2 regions of the Kineococcus sp. NBC_00420 genome follow, and region 1 is predicted to be linked to the other one. Evidence: riboswitches for the same ligand, from Rfam matches in the RefSeq annotation. Region 1 holds a riboswitch; the other holds the start of a gene.
What was found. A riboswitch is a leader RNA that binds a small molecule or an ion and turns the genes downstream of it on or off. The one in region 1 is predicted to bind cyclic di-AMP.
Positions count from the first base shown of each region.

Region 1 (5,743 bases):
CGACTCGTACCTGACGCTGCGCCTCTCGGCGCTGGACGCCCCGGCGCGGGTCGCGGAGTTCGGCCGGATCATGCGCCACCTGCCGGGGTGGATCGCCGCCGAACGGCGCGACCGCGGCAGCTTCCTGCGTTCCCTCTTCCGCGGGTACGCGGGCGTCGACCTGGACCTGCTGGAGGCCTACGTCGACGACGTGCACGCGCCGCGCTTCCTGGAGCAGGTCTCCTCGGACGCGTTGCGGCGCATCCAGGGTCACCGCGACGCCGGGCACCGGACCATCCTCATGACCGGCGACGTGCGCCAGGTGACGCGGCCGTTGTCGGCCCTCTTCGACGAGGTCGTCTGCACCGACCTGGACGAGGAGCTCGACCTCGGCGGGCGCCGTCGGGCCAGCGGCTTCCTGAAGTCCCCACCCCTGGTCGGGGAGGCGCGGGCCGCCTGGCTGCGCCGCTACGCCGAGGTCGAGGGGGCGGACCTGTCCGCCAGCTACGCCTACGCCGACTCCCACGTCGACGTGCCGCTGCTGAAGTCGGTGGGCAACCCGACGGCCGTCTCGCCCGACGTCCCGCTGTTCCGGGTGGCCCGCGCCTCGCGCTGGCCGGTGGCGGACTGGGCGGCGAGTTCGCCCGCGCGGCGGCTGCGGGTGCCGCAGCAGGTGCTCGCGGGCACCGACTGAGCCGTGCCGGAAGGCTCCCCGGGGGGTCGACGTGGCAGGATGCGAACCGTGCACTCCACACCGTCGAGCAGTCGATGCGGACCGCCGGTGTCGAGGACCGAAGGATGGCGAGGCTGATGGGGATCCCCCGACCGACGCGGATCGTGCGTGCGCTGCCGTTGCTGCGCAAGCACTCCGGGTCTGCTCCCGAGGACAAGGCCGGTCGGGCGGTCCACCGCAACGACTGGGTGCGCTCGGGCCCGGCCACGGCGGTGCGCTCCGGGCTGCAGCGGGTCCTGATGACCCCCGTCCTCCGCTCGCAGGTGACGGTCCACGTGCACAACGCCGAGGTGCTGGACCGCCTCGGCGGCGCGGCCGTGCTGGTCGCCAACCACTCCTCGCACCTGGACGCCCCGGTGCTGCTGGAGGCCCTCGGACCGCGCCGTCGCCGCCGGATCGCGATCGCCGCGGCCGCGGACTACTTCTTCGACGTGTGGTGGCGCGCGGCCCCGTCGGGCCTGGTCATCGGCACCTTCCCGCTGGAACGCCGCGGGACGGCGGGGGCGAGCGCGTCCTCGCAGCTGCTCGCCGACGGCTGGAGCCTGGTGATGTTCCCCGAGGGTGGGCGCAGCTACACCGGTGAGATGCGCCCGTTCAAGAAGGGCGCGGCGTACCTGGCCCTGGAGGCCGGGGTGCCGGTCGTGCCGATCGCCCTGCGCGGGACCTACGACGCGATGCCGCCGAAGCGGAACTGGCCGGTGAAGGGGCGTCCGCCGATCCACGTGACCTTCGGTGAGCCGCTGCACGGACGCGAGGGTGAACGGGCCGGGGACTTCACCCCCCGGATCGAGGAAGCCGTCGCGAAACTGCTCGCGAACAGCTGATCCGAGCGCTCCAGGGCGTGATCTGCGCCACACGCGGACGTCACTCACCAGCCTGATCAGGGGTTTCGTGCACGTTCACGTGACGGTGCGGACACGGCACGGTGTACGCCGGGCCTCGCGCTTGTTACGGTCGGCCCGTCCCTGAGCCCGTTCGGGGACACGTCGCGGAGACGCCGAGTCCTGCCCACCGCGCCGGATGCAGAACCCGTGGGCAGGAGCGGGGGACCCAAGGTTCCTCGGACCACCGCAGTCCGCTGCGGAGTCCTCGGGGTGAAGCCGCGTCCGCGCGGCCGGGTCACACCTTCGACCCGAACCCGACAGCTGACCTCGCAGGCGTTGGAGGCCAACCATGTCTGCGATCCGTCGCGCCCCGTCCCGTCTCGTCCGCCGTGGCCTGCTGGCCACCTTCGCCGCCGGCGCTGCCGGTGCCGCTCTGCTGGGCCCCGTCTCCAGCGCCTCGGCCGCTCCCGTGCAGGAGTGGGACGCGCTCGCCCACTGCGAGTCCAGCGGCAACTGGCACATCAACACCGGCAACGGCTACTACGGCGGGCTGCAGTTCAACCCGCGCACCTGGACCAGCTTCGGCGGTGGGCAGTACGCGGGCCGCGCCGACCAGGCCTCCCGTGAGCAGCAGATCGTCGTCGCCGAGCGCGTGCTCGCGGCCCAGGGCTGGAACGCCTGGCCGTCCTGCTCGCGCCGTCTCGGCCTGCACGGCTCGGCCGACCCCGTCGGCCAGGAGGCCGCGCTGCTCCACCCGGCGCCCGCCCCCGCTCCCGCTCCGGCCCCCGCTCCCGCTCCGGCCCCCGCGCCTGCTCCGGCCCCCGCGCCGGTCGCCGTCGTCGAGGCCGCTCCGGCGCCCGCCGCCCGCACCTACACCGTCGCCCCCGGCGACACCCTCTACCGGATCGCCGTGAACAACGGTGTCGCCGGCGGGTACGTCGCGGTGTGGAACGCCAACCGCGGCCTCATCGGTGACAACCCCGCGCACATCGCCGTCGGCCAGGTCCTCGTCCTCCCCTGACCCCTCCCGTCCGCGATCGTGCAGGGATCCCCGGCACGATCGCGGACGGTGGTCCGACCAGCGTCAGGGACGCTGGTCGAAGACGTGCCGGCGCACCCAGGCGTGCATCGCGACGGCCGCCGCCGCCCCCACGTTGATCGAGCGGGTCGAGCCGAACTGCGCGATGGCCAGCACGTCGACGCAGTGCGCGACCGCCTCGTCGCTCAGTCCCGGACCTTCCTGCCCGAAGAGCATCACGCACTCGCGCGGGAGGTCGTAGGTCTCCAGCGGTACCGATCCCTCGACGTTGTCGATGCCGACGATCGGGAGCCCCCGTTCGGCGGCCCAGGCGACGAGGGCCTCCACGTCGGCGTGGTGGTGCACCGACAGGTACCGGTCGGTGACCATCGCGCCGCGCCGGTTCCACCGCCGGTGGCCCACGACGTGCGCACCGGCCGCGTTCACGGCGTTCGCGGTCCGCACGACGGAACCGATGTTCGCGTCGTGCTGCCAGTTCTCGACCGCCACGTGCAGCGGGTTCCGGCGGGTGTCGAGGTCGGCGACGATCGCGGCGTTGGACCAGTACCGGTACTCGTCACCCACGTTGCGCCGGTCACCCTCGAGCAGCAGCTCGGGGTCGAAGCGCGGGTCGTCGGGCCAGGTCCCCTCCCAGGGCCCCACGCCGACGACCCGCTGCTCCTGGACCTCGTCACTCACCGGACCATCATCGCAAGGCTCAGACGGCCTTCTTCCACGCGGACCGGAAACCCAGCGAGCGGCCGGTCTGCAGCAGGCTGTTCTCGTAGAGACGGCGCGCGACGGTGACGAAGAGCACGGCGGTGGCCGCGATGATCAGCAGCGAGAGCAACGGTTCCCACAGGGCGACGTCCCCCTGGACCACTCGCTTGGGCATGACCATCGGCGAGGACAACGGGATGTAGCTCAACGCGGTCTGCAGCGGGCCGGGTTCGTTGGCGAGGAAGCTGGCGAAGAACGGCAGCATGACGAACATCTGCACCGGGGTCGCCGTCGACTGCAGGTCCTCGAGCCGGCTCGCCATCGCGCCCGCCGCGGCCCACAGGCAGGAGAGCATCGCGAAGCCGAGGACGAAGAAGACGAGGAACCACGCGGCGGCGCTGGGGATGCCCGGGATGCTGTCCAGCAGTTCCGGCTGGGCGATGCGCAGGGCCGCCACCCCGGCGACGACGAGCAGCAGGATCTGGCCGAAGGCCAGGATCCCGTTGCCGAGGATCTTGCCGATGAGCAACTGCCGCACCGGGACGGTCGTCACGAGCAGTTCGATGACGCGGGTCTGCTTCTCCTGCACCACGCTCTGCGCGATCGAGTAGCCGAAGAGGACGACGATCTGGAAGAACAGCAGAGCGAACGCGAGGCCGAGAAGGTAGACGAGCAACGGGTCCACCGCGTCGGGGTCGAGCAGTCGCGTCGACGGCGGCGGCAACGACAGGACGCGCTGGACCTCGGTCTGGTCCACCCCCAAGGCCTGGAAACCCAGCACGGTCTGGGCGGAACCGATCCGGGTGCGGAGGACGCCGGCCAGGGTGTCCGAGACGTTGCGGTCACCCAGGATGACGGCGCTGGTGTCCCCGACCACCACGGCGGCGTCGACGTCCCCGGCCCGGACGGCGGCCTCGGCGGCCGCGTCGTCGGCGACCTCCTTCAGCTCGATCCGGGTGTCCGGGTCCTCGCCGGGTCGGGCGACCACCAACGGCTGCGCCTGCGCGGTGACCGCGACGTCGTAGTCGTCGCCACCTCCGGAGATCACCCCGGGCAGGACGGAGGCCGCGGCGACGAGGACGAAGAGCAGGACGGTCGAGAAGATGAAACCCTTGTCCCGCAACTTCTCCGTCATCTCGCGCTGGGCGATGATCCACCACTGGGCCTTCACCGGGACACCTCCTGGAACAGGTCGGACAACGAGGGCAGCAGCGGGGCGAAGGAGCGGACCGGGCCGCGGCGGAGGGCCTCGGCGAGAACCCGCTGGTCGAGGTCGGGATCACCGTGGAGTTCGAGGACGGTCCCGTCGGCACGCCGTTCCAGCACCCGGACGCCGGGGACGTCGTCCAGCCAGCCGAGGTCGGCGTCGGCGACGAGCCGGAAGCGGGATCCGGCCCGTTCCCGGCGCAGCTTCTCCGGTTCTCCCGCGGCGACGACCCGACCGGCGTGCAGGATGACGAGTTCGTCGCAGAGCCGGTCGACGAGGTCGAGCTGGTGGCTGGAGAAGAGGACACCCACCCCCGCCGCGACCTTCTCCCGCAGCAGGTCCGCCATCGCGTCGACGGCGATCGGGTCGAGACCGGAGAACGGTTCGTCGAGGACCAGCAGTTCCGGGTCGTGCACCAGGGAGGCCGCCACCTGGACCCGCTGCTGGTTCCCCAGCGAGAGCGACTCCAGCTTGTCGCCGGACCGGTCACCCAGCCCGAGCCGTTCCAGCAGGTCCTGGCCCCGCTTCGCGGCGACCCCGCGGTCCACCCCGTGCAGCCGGGCCAGGAACACCAGCTGTTCCAGCAACCTGCCCTTGGGGTAGAGACCGCGTTCCTCCGGCATGTAGCCGAACCGGCGGCGGACGGCGAGGTCGGGGACCTTCCCGCGGAACGTCACCGTCCCGGAGTCCGCAGCCAGCACGCCGAGGGCGATCCGCATCGTGGTGGTCTTCCCGGCACCGTTCGCCCCGACGAAGCCCACCATGCGTCCGTCCGGAACGCTGATGCTGACGCCGTCGAGAGCGAGACGGTCCCCGAAGGTCCTGGTGATCTTGTCGAGGACGAGCATCCCCCGAACCTAGGGGAACCCTGAGAGACCCCGCGTCCGACGATCGTCGCAGTACGAGCTCCCCCGGGTCGGCGGGACGGGCGAGCCGTCGTCGTCAGGCGCTGGCGAGGATCCGGACCGCCGTCGCCTTGACGACCAGGTGCACGGGGCTGCCGGGGGCCAGGTCGAGTTCCGCCGCCGCCGCGACGGTGATGTCGGCCAGGACGTCGTGACCGGCCGGCGCGTCCGGTCGGGCCCGCACGCGGACGACCTCCCCGCGGGGAACGACGTCGAGCACCGTCGCGGACCACCGGTTGCGCGGACTCCCGCCGGGGTCGCTCGCGTGCACCGACACCACGGAGGGGCTGAAGAGGGCGACGCCGTGCTCCCCCACCGCGCCCGTGACCAGCCCGTGCACCACGGTGCCGTCCGCGG
Region 1 is NZ_CP107930.1:2,237,055-2,242,797, forward strand. It holds gene OG218_RS10890 (SDR family oxidoreductase) at 1-673, shown strand, start outside; gene OG218_RS10895 (lysophospholipid acyltransferase family protein) at 778-1,536, shown strand; cyclic di-AMP (ydaO/yuaA leader) riboswitch at 1,717-1,887, shown strand; gene OG218_RS10900 (transglycosylase family protein) at 1,886-2,557, shown strand; gene OG218_RS10905 (TrmH family RNA methyltransferase) at 2,621-3,253, opposite strand; gene OG218_RS10910 (ABC transporter permease) at 3,273-4,445, opposite strand; gene OG218_RS10915 (ABC transporter ATP-binding protein) at 4,442-5,329, opposite strand; gene OG218_RS10920 (sulfate/molybdate ABC transporter ATP-binding protein) at 5,424-5,743, opposite strand, start outside.

Region 2 (5,743 bases), 2.2 Mb from region 1:
GACGGTGACGACGTGGTCGTCACCACCAAGCTGCGCCAGGACCACGCCGGCCGGGAGGACGAGTTCCTCGCCCGCAGCCTCGAACTGCTGGGCCGCGACGTCCTGGACCTGTGGCTCATCCACTGGCCGCCGGAGGGCCGGGCCCGTCCTGACGTCTGGGAACGGTTCGTCGCGGCGCAGCAGCGCGGGCAGGTCCGCGCCATCGGCGTCAGCAACCACTCCCTCGCCCAGATCGACGAGCTCACGGCGGCCACCGGGGTGACCCCCGCCGTGAACCAGGTGAAGTGGGGTCCGCGGCTCTTCGACGCGGACCTGCTGCAGGGTCACCGCGACCGCGGGATCGTCCTGGAGGGGTACTCCCCGTTCAAGGCGACGAGCCTGCAGGACCCGGTCCTCGCCGGCGTCGCGCAGGCGCACGGCGTGAGCGCCGAGCAGGTCGTCGTGCGCTGGCACGTGCAGCACGGGGTGGTCGTGATCCCCAAGTCGGGTGATCCCGGCCGGCAGGCCACCAACCTCGACGTCGACGGCTTCGTCCTCACCGACGACGAGGTCACCGCGATCGACGGGCTGGGGCGCGGGTGAGCCGGCGCGTGGTGGTCCTCGACGACTACCAGCGGGTGGCCGCGGGGTTCGCCGACTTCTCGGGTCTGGGCGAGGTGGACTTCGTCCACGAGCACCTCGCCGGAGACGCCCTGCGCGCACGCCTGGCCGGCGCGGAGGTCGTCGTCGCCATGCGCGAGCGGACACCGTTCGGGGCGGGCGAGTTCGCCGGTCTGCCCGACCTCCGCCTGCTGGTGACGACGGGCATGGTCAACGCCGCGATCGACCTGCCCGCCGCCGCGGGCCACGGGGTCCTGGTCTGCGGGACGGGGATGGCCGGCACACCGACGACCGCGACGCCGACGGCCGAACTCACGTGGGCCCTCGTGCTGGCCCTGGCCCGGCGGGTCCCGGCCGAGGACGCGGGCCTCCGGGCGGGGCACTGGCAGCTGGGTGTGGGGCTGGACCTGGCCGGGCTGACCTTCGGCACGATCGGGCTGGGCAAACTCGGCCGCCGGGTCGCGCGGATCGCGCAGGCCTTCGACATGGAGGTCCTCGCGTGGTCGGAGAACCTCGACCCGTCGCAGGCCCGGGAGCTCGGCGTGGAACCCGTCTCGAAGGCGGACCTGCTGCGCCGCAGCGACGTCGTCTCGGTCCACACCCGGCTCTCCGAGCGCACCCGCGGTCTGCTGGGTGCGGCGGAACTGTCCACGATGAAGCCCACGGCGTTCCTGGTGAACACCTCGCGAGGCCCGGTCGTGGACACCGACGCGCTCGTGGCGGCCCTGCACGCGGGGACGATCGCCGGGGCGGGGCTCGACGTGTACGACGTCGAACCCCTGCCCCTCGGCCACCCGCTGCGTGAGGCCCCGAACACCGTCCTGACCCCGCACACGGGGTACGTGACGCAGGACTCCTACCGCCGGATGTACCTCGACGCCGTCGAGGACGTCACGGCCTGGCGGGCAGGCCGCCCGGTGCGGGTGCTCGGCTGACCCTCAGTTGACGAGGACGCGCCAGGACCCGTCGCCGAGGGCGACGACGTCACCGTCGGAGAGCTGACGACCCCGGCGGTCCTCGGGCTCCTCGTTCACCGTCACCTCCCCGGCCTGGAGGACCTCACGGGCCTCCCCACCGGAGTCGACGGCGCCGGCGAGCTTGAGGAACTGCCCGAGGCGCACGATCCCCGTCACCTCCACGTCGATCGTCTCCACCGCCACCTCACTCATCGACGGCCAGCGCGGTGAGGACACCGGCGACCCGGTCGGCCTCGGCACGGGTGAGGCGCTCCGGCACCAGGACCTCGACCCGGGTGCCGTCGGGCAGCGGGATCGTGTGCATGAGCATCTCCCGCCCGCCGGGGACGACCACCTCGGCGTCCTCGGGGACCTCGGTCCCGGTCGTGGTCCGCGCCCCCGGGGTCGAGCCGAGGAACGCCTTCAGCCGGTCGATGCCCTGTTCTGCGAGGCGTTCGGCTCCCGGGTCCAGCCGGCCCTGCTTCAGCAGACCCCGCAGCACCGCGTCGATCGACTCGCCCTGCCTCTTGTTCTCGTCCATGCCCCCAGCGTCGCACCCACCCGCGCCGTCCTCGTCATCCGCACGGCGGAACCCCGGACGCCGTCCGTCGTCCCGCCGGCGGGACCGGGGTCAGGCGGCGGTGGCGAGGAACTCGTCCCAGCGGGGGTCGGGGGTCTCGGCCCCCCGCACGGCCCAGGACGCGCCCCGGGGGGCGGCGGGTCGGAACGGCATGCTCCAGCCCATCTCCTCGGGGGTGCGGTCGCCCTTGGCGTTGTTGCAGCGCACGCAGCAGGCGACGAGGTTCTCCCAGGTGTCCGGGCCGCGGCGGCTGCGCGGCAGGACGTGGTCGACGGTGCTCGCGTGGCCGCGGCAGTAGGCGCAGCGCTGGTGGTCGCGGCGCAGGACGCCACGCCGGCTGACCGGGACGACCTGGCCGCGCGGGACGCGGACGTAGCGCGTGAGCAGGATGACGGAGGGCCGTTCGAGGCTCATCGTCGCGCCGACGACGGGGTCGGCGTCGGCGAGGACCACCGACGCCTTCCCGGCGAGCACGAGGACGAGTGCCCTGCGGAAGGACACCACCGCGAGCGGTTCGAAGCCGGCGTTCAGCACGAGCGTGCGCACATCCACCTCCTGAGACGACGAGAGGCGCCGTCCCCGGTGGGGAGGGCGCCTCTGAGAGCGACGACGTGCACATGGTGGTGGTGCACGTGGTGGTGGTGCTCCGCGTGCTGCTGGAGGGCGTGGGGCACCACGGTGGCTGTGCCGCCGTGACGCCTGGTCATCGGACCTCCGTGGGTGCCGTCGTCGTTGACGGCACCCTACGTCGCGAGGGGTGGTGGAGTCAGCAACTTTCCCGTGAATCCCACTGGGCGCGCCGGAACCGGGGAGGTGACCCGGATCGGCCGGGTCGCGAACGCGAGAACGGCGCCCGCCGCACCACCGTCGGAGGCGGGAGCCTCCTCCGGTGGGCGCGACGAGCGCCGTTCTTGCGGACCCGAGCGACGATCACTCGCCGATCGGTGACGTGCCTCGATCAGACGGTGGCGGCGAGGCGACCGAAGGTGACGGCGTCGCTCCAGATCGCGCGGAGCTGGACGGGCTTGCCGGTCCGCGGCGCGTCCCACATCATCCCGCCGCCCGCGTAGATGCCCACGTGGAAGGCACGGCCGGAGCCGTTGCTGAAGAAGACGAGGTCGCCGGGGACGGCGTCGCCGCGGGAGATCGTGGCCGCGGCCGACTTCTGGGCGGCGGCGGTCCGGGGGATCTCGACGCCGACCTGGCGGTAGACGTAGCTGGTGTAGCCCGAGCAGTCGAAGCCGGCGGGGGTGGTGCCGCCGTAGACGTAGGGGACACCGGCGTAGTCGTCGGCCACGTCGAGGATGCGCGCACCCATCGAGGCCTGGACCGGGGCGGGCGCGGGAGCCGGTGCGGCCACCGGAGCCGCCACGACCGGCGCGGGCTCGGCGACGATCGCGTTCTCCGCGACGCTGGAGGCCACGACCGGGACGGCGTCCGCGGTACGGGTGGCCCGGGTGAGGACCGGGGCGGCGACGACGACGGGCGCAGCGGCCGGGGCAGCGGAGAACGTCGCGGTGCTCGACAGGGTGCTCACCGTGGCGGGTGCCGACACGACGCCGGCGGCAGTGGTGCCGAAGGCGGCGGGAACGGCGGTCGCCACCGAGGCGACGCTCGAGCCGACGGCGGCCGGGGCTGCACTGGTCACGGCGCTCGCGGGGAGAGCGACGGAGACGAGCAGACCACCGGCGGCGGCGGCGACCGCACCGGTGCGGACGGCGCCGCCGGCGGTGCGGGCGACGCTGTCGGACAGGTCGGTCAGGGGGGTACGGGCACGAACGGCGGCGCGATGGCGCGCCTGGACGCGAGTCGTCAAGGTGGTGGCCTCTCCGACGCCTGCGAGGTGAGCTGTCGGGTTCGGGAGGGAGTATCCCCCGGCCGGTTCGCACCGGCTTCACCCCAAGGACTCGGCGCGACCAGGTGGTCGTGCTCCGCCCGGGAAACGTGGTTCCCCCACCCCTGCCATGAAATGTCTCGGGGGACCTCGGCGTGGTGGCAGGGCTCGGCGTCCACGTGAGGGCATCCGCGTGCGCTGTCGAGGATGCGGGTGGACCATAACCCGATCCTGGGTCGAATGTCACGACCCGGTGACGAACTGGTGCCGGGGACGTGACGACGAGTCGGGCTTGATGTACAGAGAGTGACGACTGAGAACGGGAAGCGGACGACGCCGAGGGCCGAACGGGTGACCTCGGCCTTCACCCTCCGTCGCAGATCACCCGTGGGAGGGCCGGCAGGCGGCTGTCCGGGCTGTTCCCGGGCCCGGAACCCCGCGTCGTCGAGGGGTTCCCGGGTCGGGCGGGGTCAGCTGAGTGCGACGAAGATGTGCGACGCCTCGGCCGACGTGAGGTCCACCACACCCTCGCCCACCGCGACCTCCACGCCGGAGGCCGACGACTTCGCGACGACCTCGACCCCGGGGACCAGGCCGGCGGCGTGGAAGCGGGCCAGCAGCGGGACGTCGGTCTGCAGCGGTTCGCCGAGGCGCCGCACGACGACGGAGCGCCCTTCGAGCTCGGGGCTGCTCAGCGACTGCACACCGGAGCGGAAGTCCTCGGTCGAGCACTCCTCCCCCAGCTCGTCCAGACCGGGGATCGGGTTGCCGTAGGGCGAGGAGTGCGGGTGGTCCAGGATCGCCACGAGGCGCTTCTCGACCTCCTCGGAGACGACGTGCTCCCAGCGGCAGGCCTCCTCGTGGACGAGGCTCCACTCCAGTCCGATGACGTCGGTCAGCAGGCGCTCGGTGAGGCGGTGCTTGCGCATGACCCGCATCGCCTTCTGCTTGCCGGCGTCGGTCAGCTCCAGCCGCCGGTCGGTGCCCACGTGCAGCAACCCGTCGCGCTCCATCCGCGCCACGGTCTGGGAGACCGTCGGGCCGGAGTGGTGCAACCGCTCGGCGATGCGAGCGCGCATCGGCACGATGCCTTCCTCTTCCAGTTCGAAGACCGTCTTGAGGTACATCTCGGTGGTGTCGATGAGATCGCTCACGGTGCCCATCATCGTTCATCGCGACCGGTGGTCGCACCCTTGACCCCGGGGCGTTCGGGGCGTGTCCGCGCAGAGCGTCCGACGGGTCGGAGCCCCACCTCCGCCGGGCCTCCACCGGGCGGGGCGGCGGACGCGCGGATAGCGTCCCGGCGTGGCCGCCCGCGAACAGGACCGTGACCCGAGGACCAGCGTGCTCTGGTTCCGTCGGGACCTCCGACTCAGCGACCACCCGGCGTTGCTCGCCGCGGCGGCGGAAGGGTCGGTGCTCCCGCTCTTCGTCATCGACCCCACGCTCTGGAAGCCCTCCGGGGACGTCCGTCGCGCCTACCTGCTCCGCTCGCTGCGGGCGCTCGACGCGTCCCTGGACGGCAACCTCGTGGTCGAAGCGGGCGACCCGGCGCAGGTCGTGGACGACGTCGCCGCGCGGGTCGGGGCCCGCCGGGTGCACGTCAGCGCCGACGCCGGCCCCTACGGCCGTCGGCGCGACGACGCGGTCGCGACGGCGCTGGCGGGTCACGACCGTGAACTGGTCCGCACCGGGACGCCCTACGCCATCGGGCCCGGGACCATCCTCAACGGCTCCGGCAAGCCGTTCCAGGTCTTCACCCCGTTCTCACGC
Region 2 is NZ_CP107930.1:4,399,836-4,405,578, reverse strand. It holds gene OG218_RS21720 (aldo/keto reductase) at 1-582, shown strand, start outside; gene OG218_RS21715 (D-2-hydroxyacid dehydrogenase family protein) at 579-1,535, shown strand; gene OG218_RS21710 (RNA-binding S4 domain-containing protein) at 1,539-1,754, opposite strand; gene OG218_RS21705 (hypothetical protein) at 1,762-2,097, opposite strand; gene OG218_RS21700 (HNH endonuclease) at 2,188-2,682, opposite strand; gene OG218_RS21695 (C40 family peptidase) at 3,095-3,952, opposite strand; cyclic di-AMP (ydaO/yuaA leader) riboswitch at 3,955-4,136, opposite strand; gene OG218_RS21690 (metal-dependent transcriptional regulator) at 4,441-5,124, opposite strand; gene OG218_RS21685 (cryptochrome/photolyase family protein) at 5,276-5,743, shown strand, end outside.
Region 2: it holds a riboswitch for cyclic di-AMP, as region 1 does, so the genes downstream of both, OG218_RS21695 (C40 family peptidase) here and OG218_RS10900 (transglycosylase family protein) in region 1, are expected to answer to the same signal.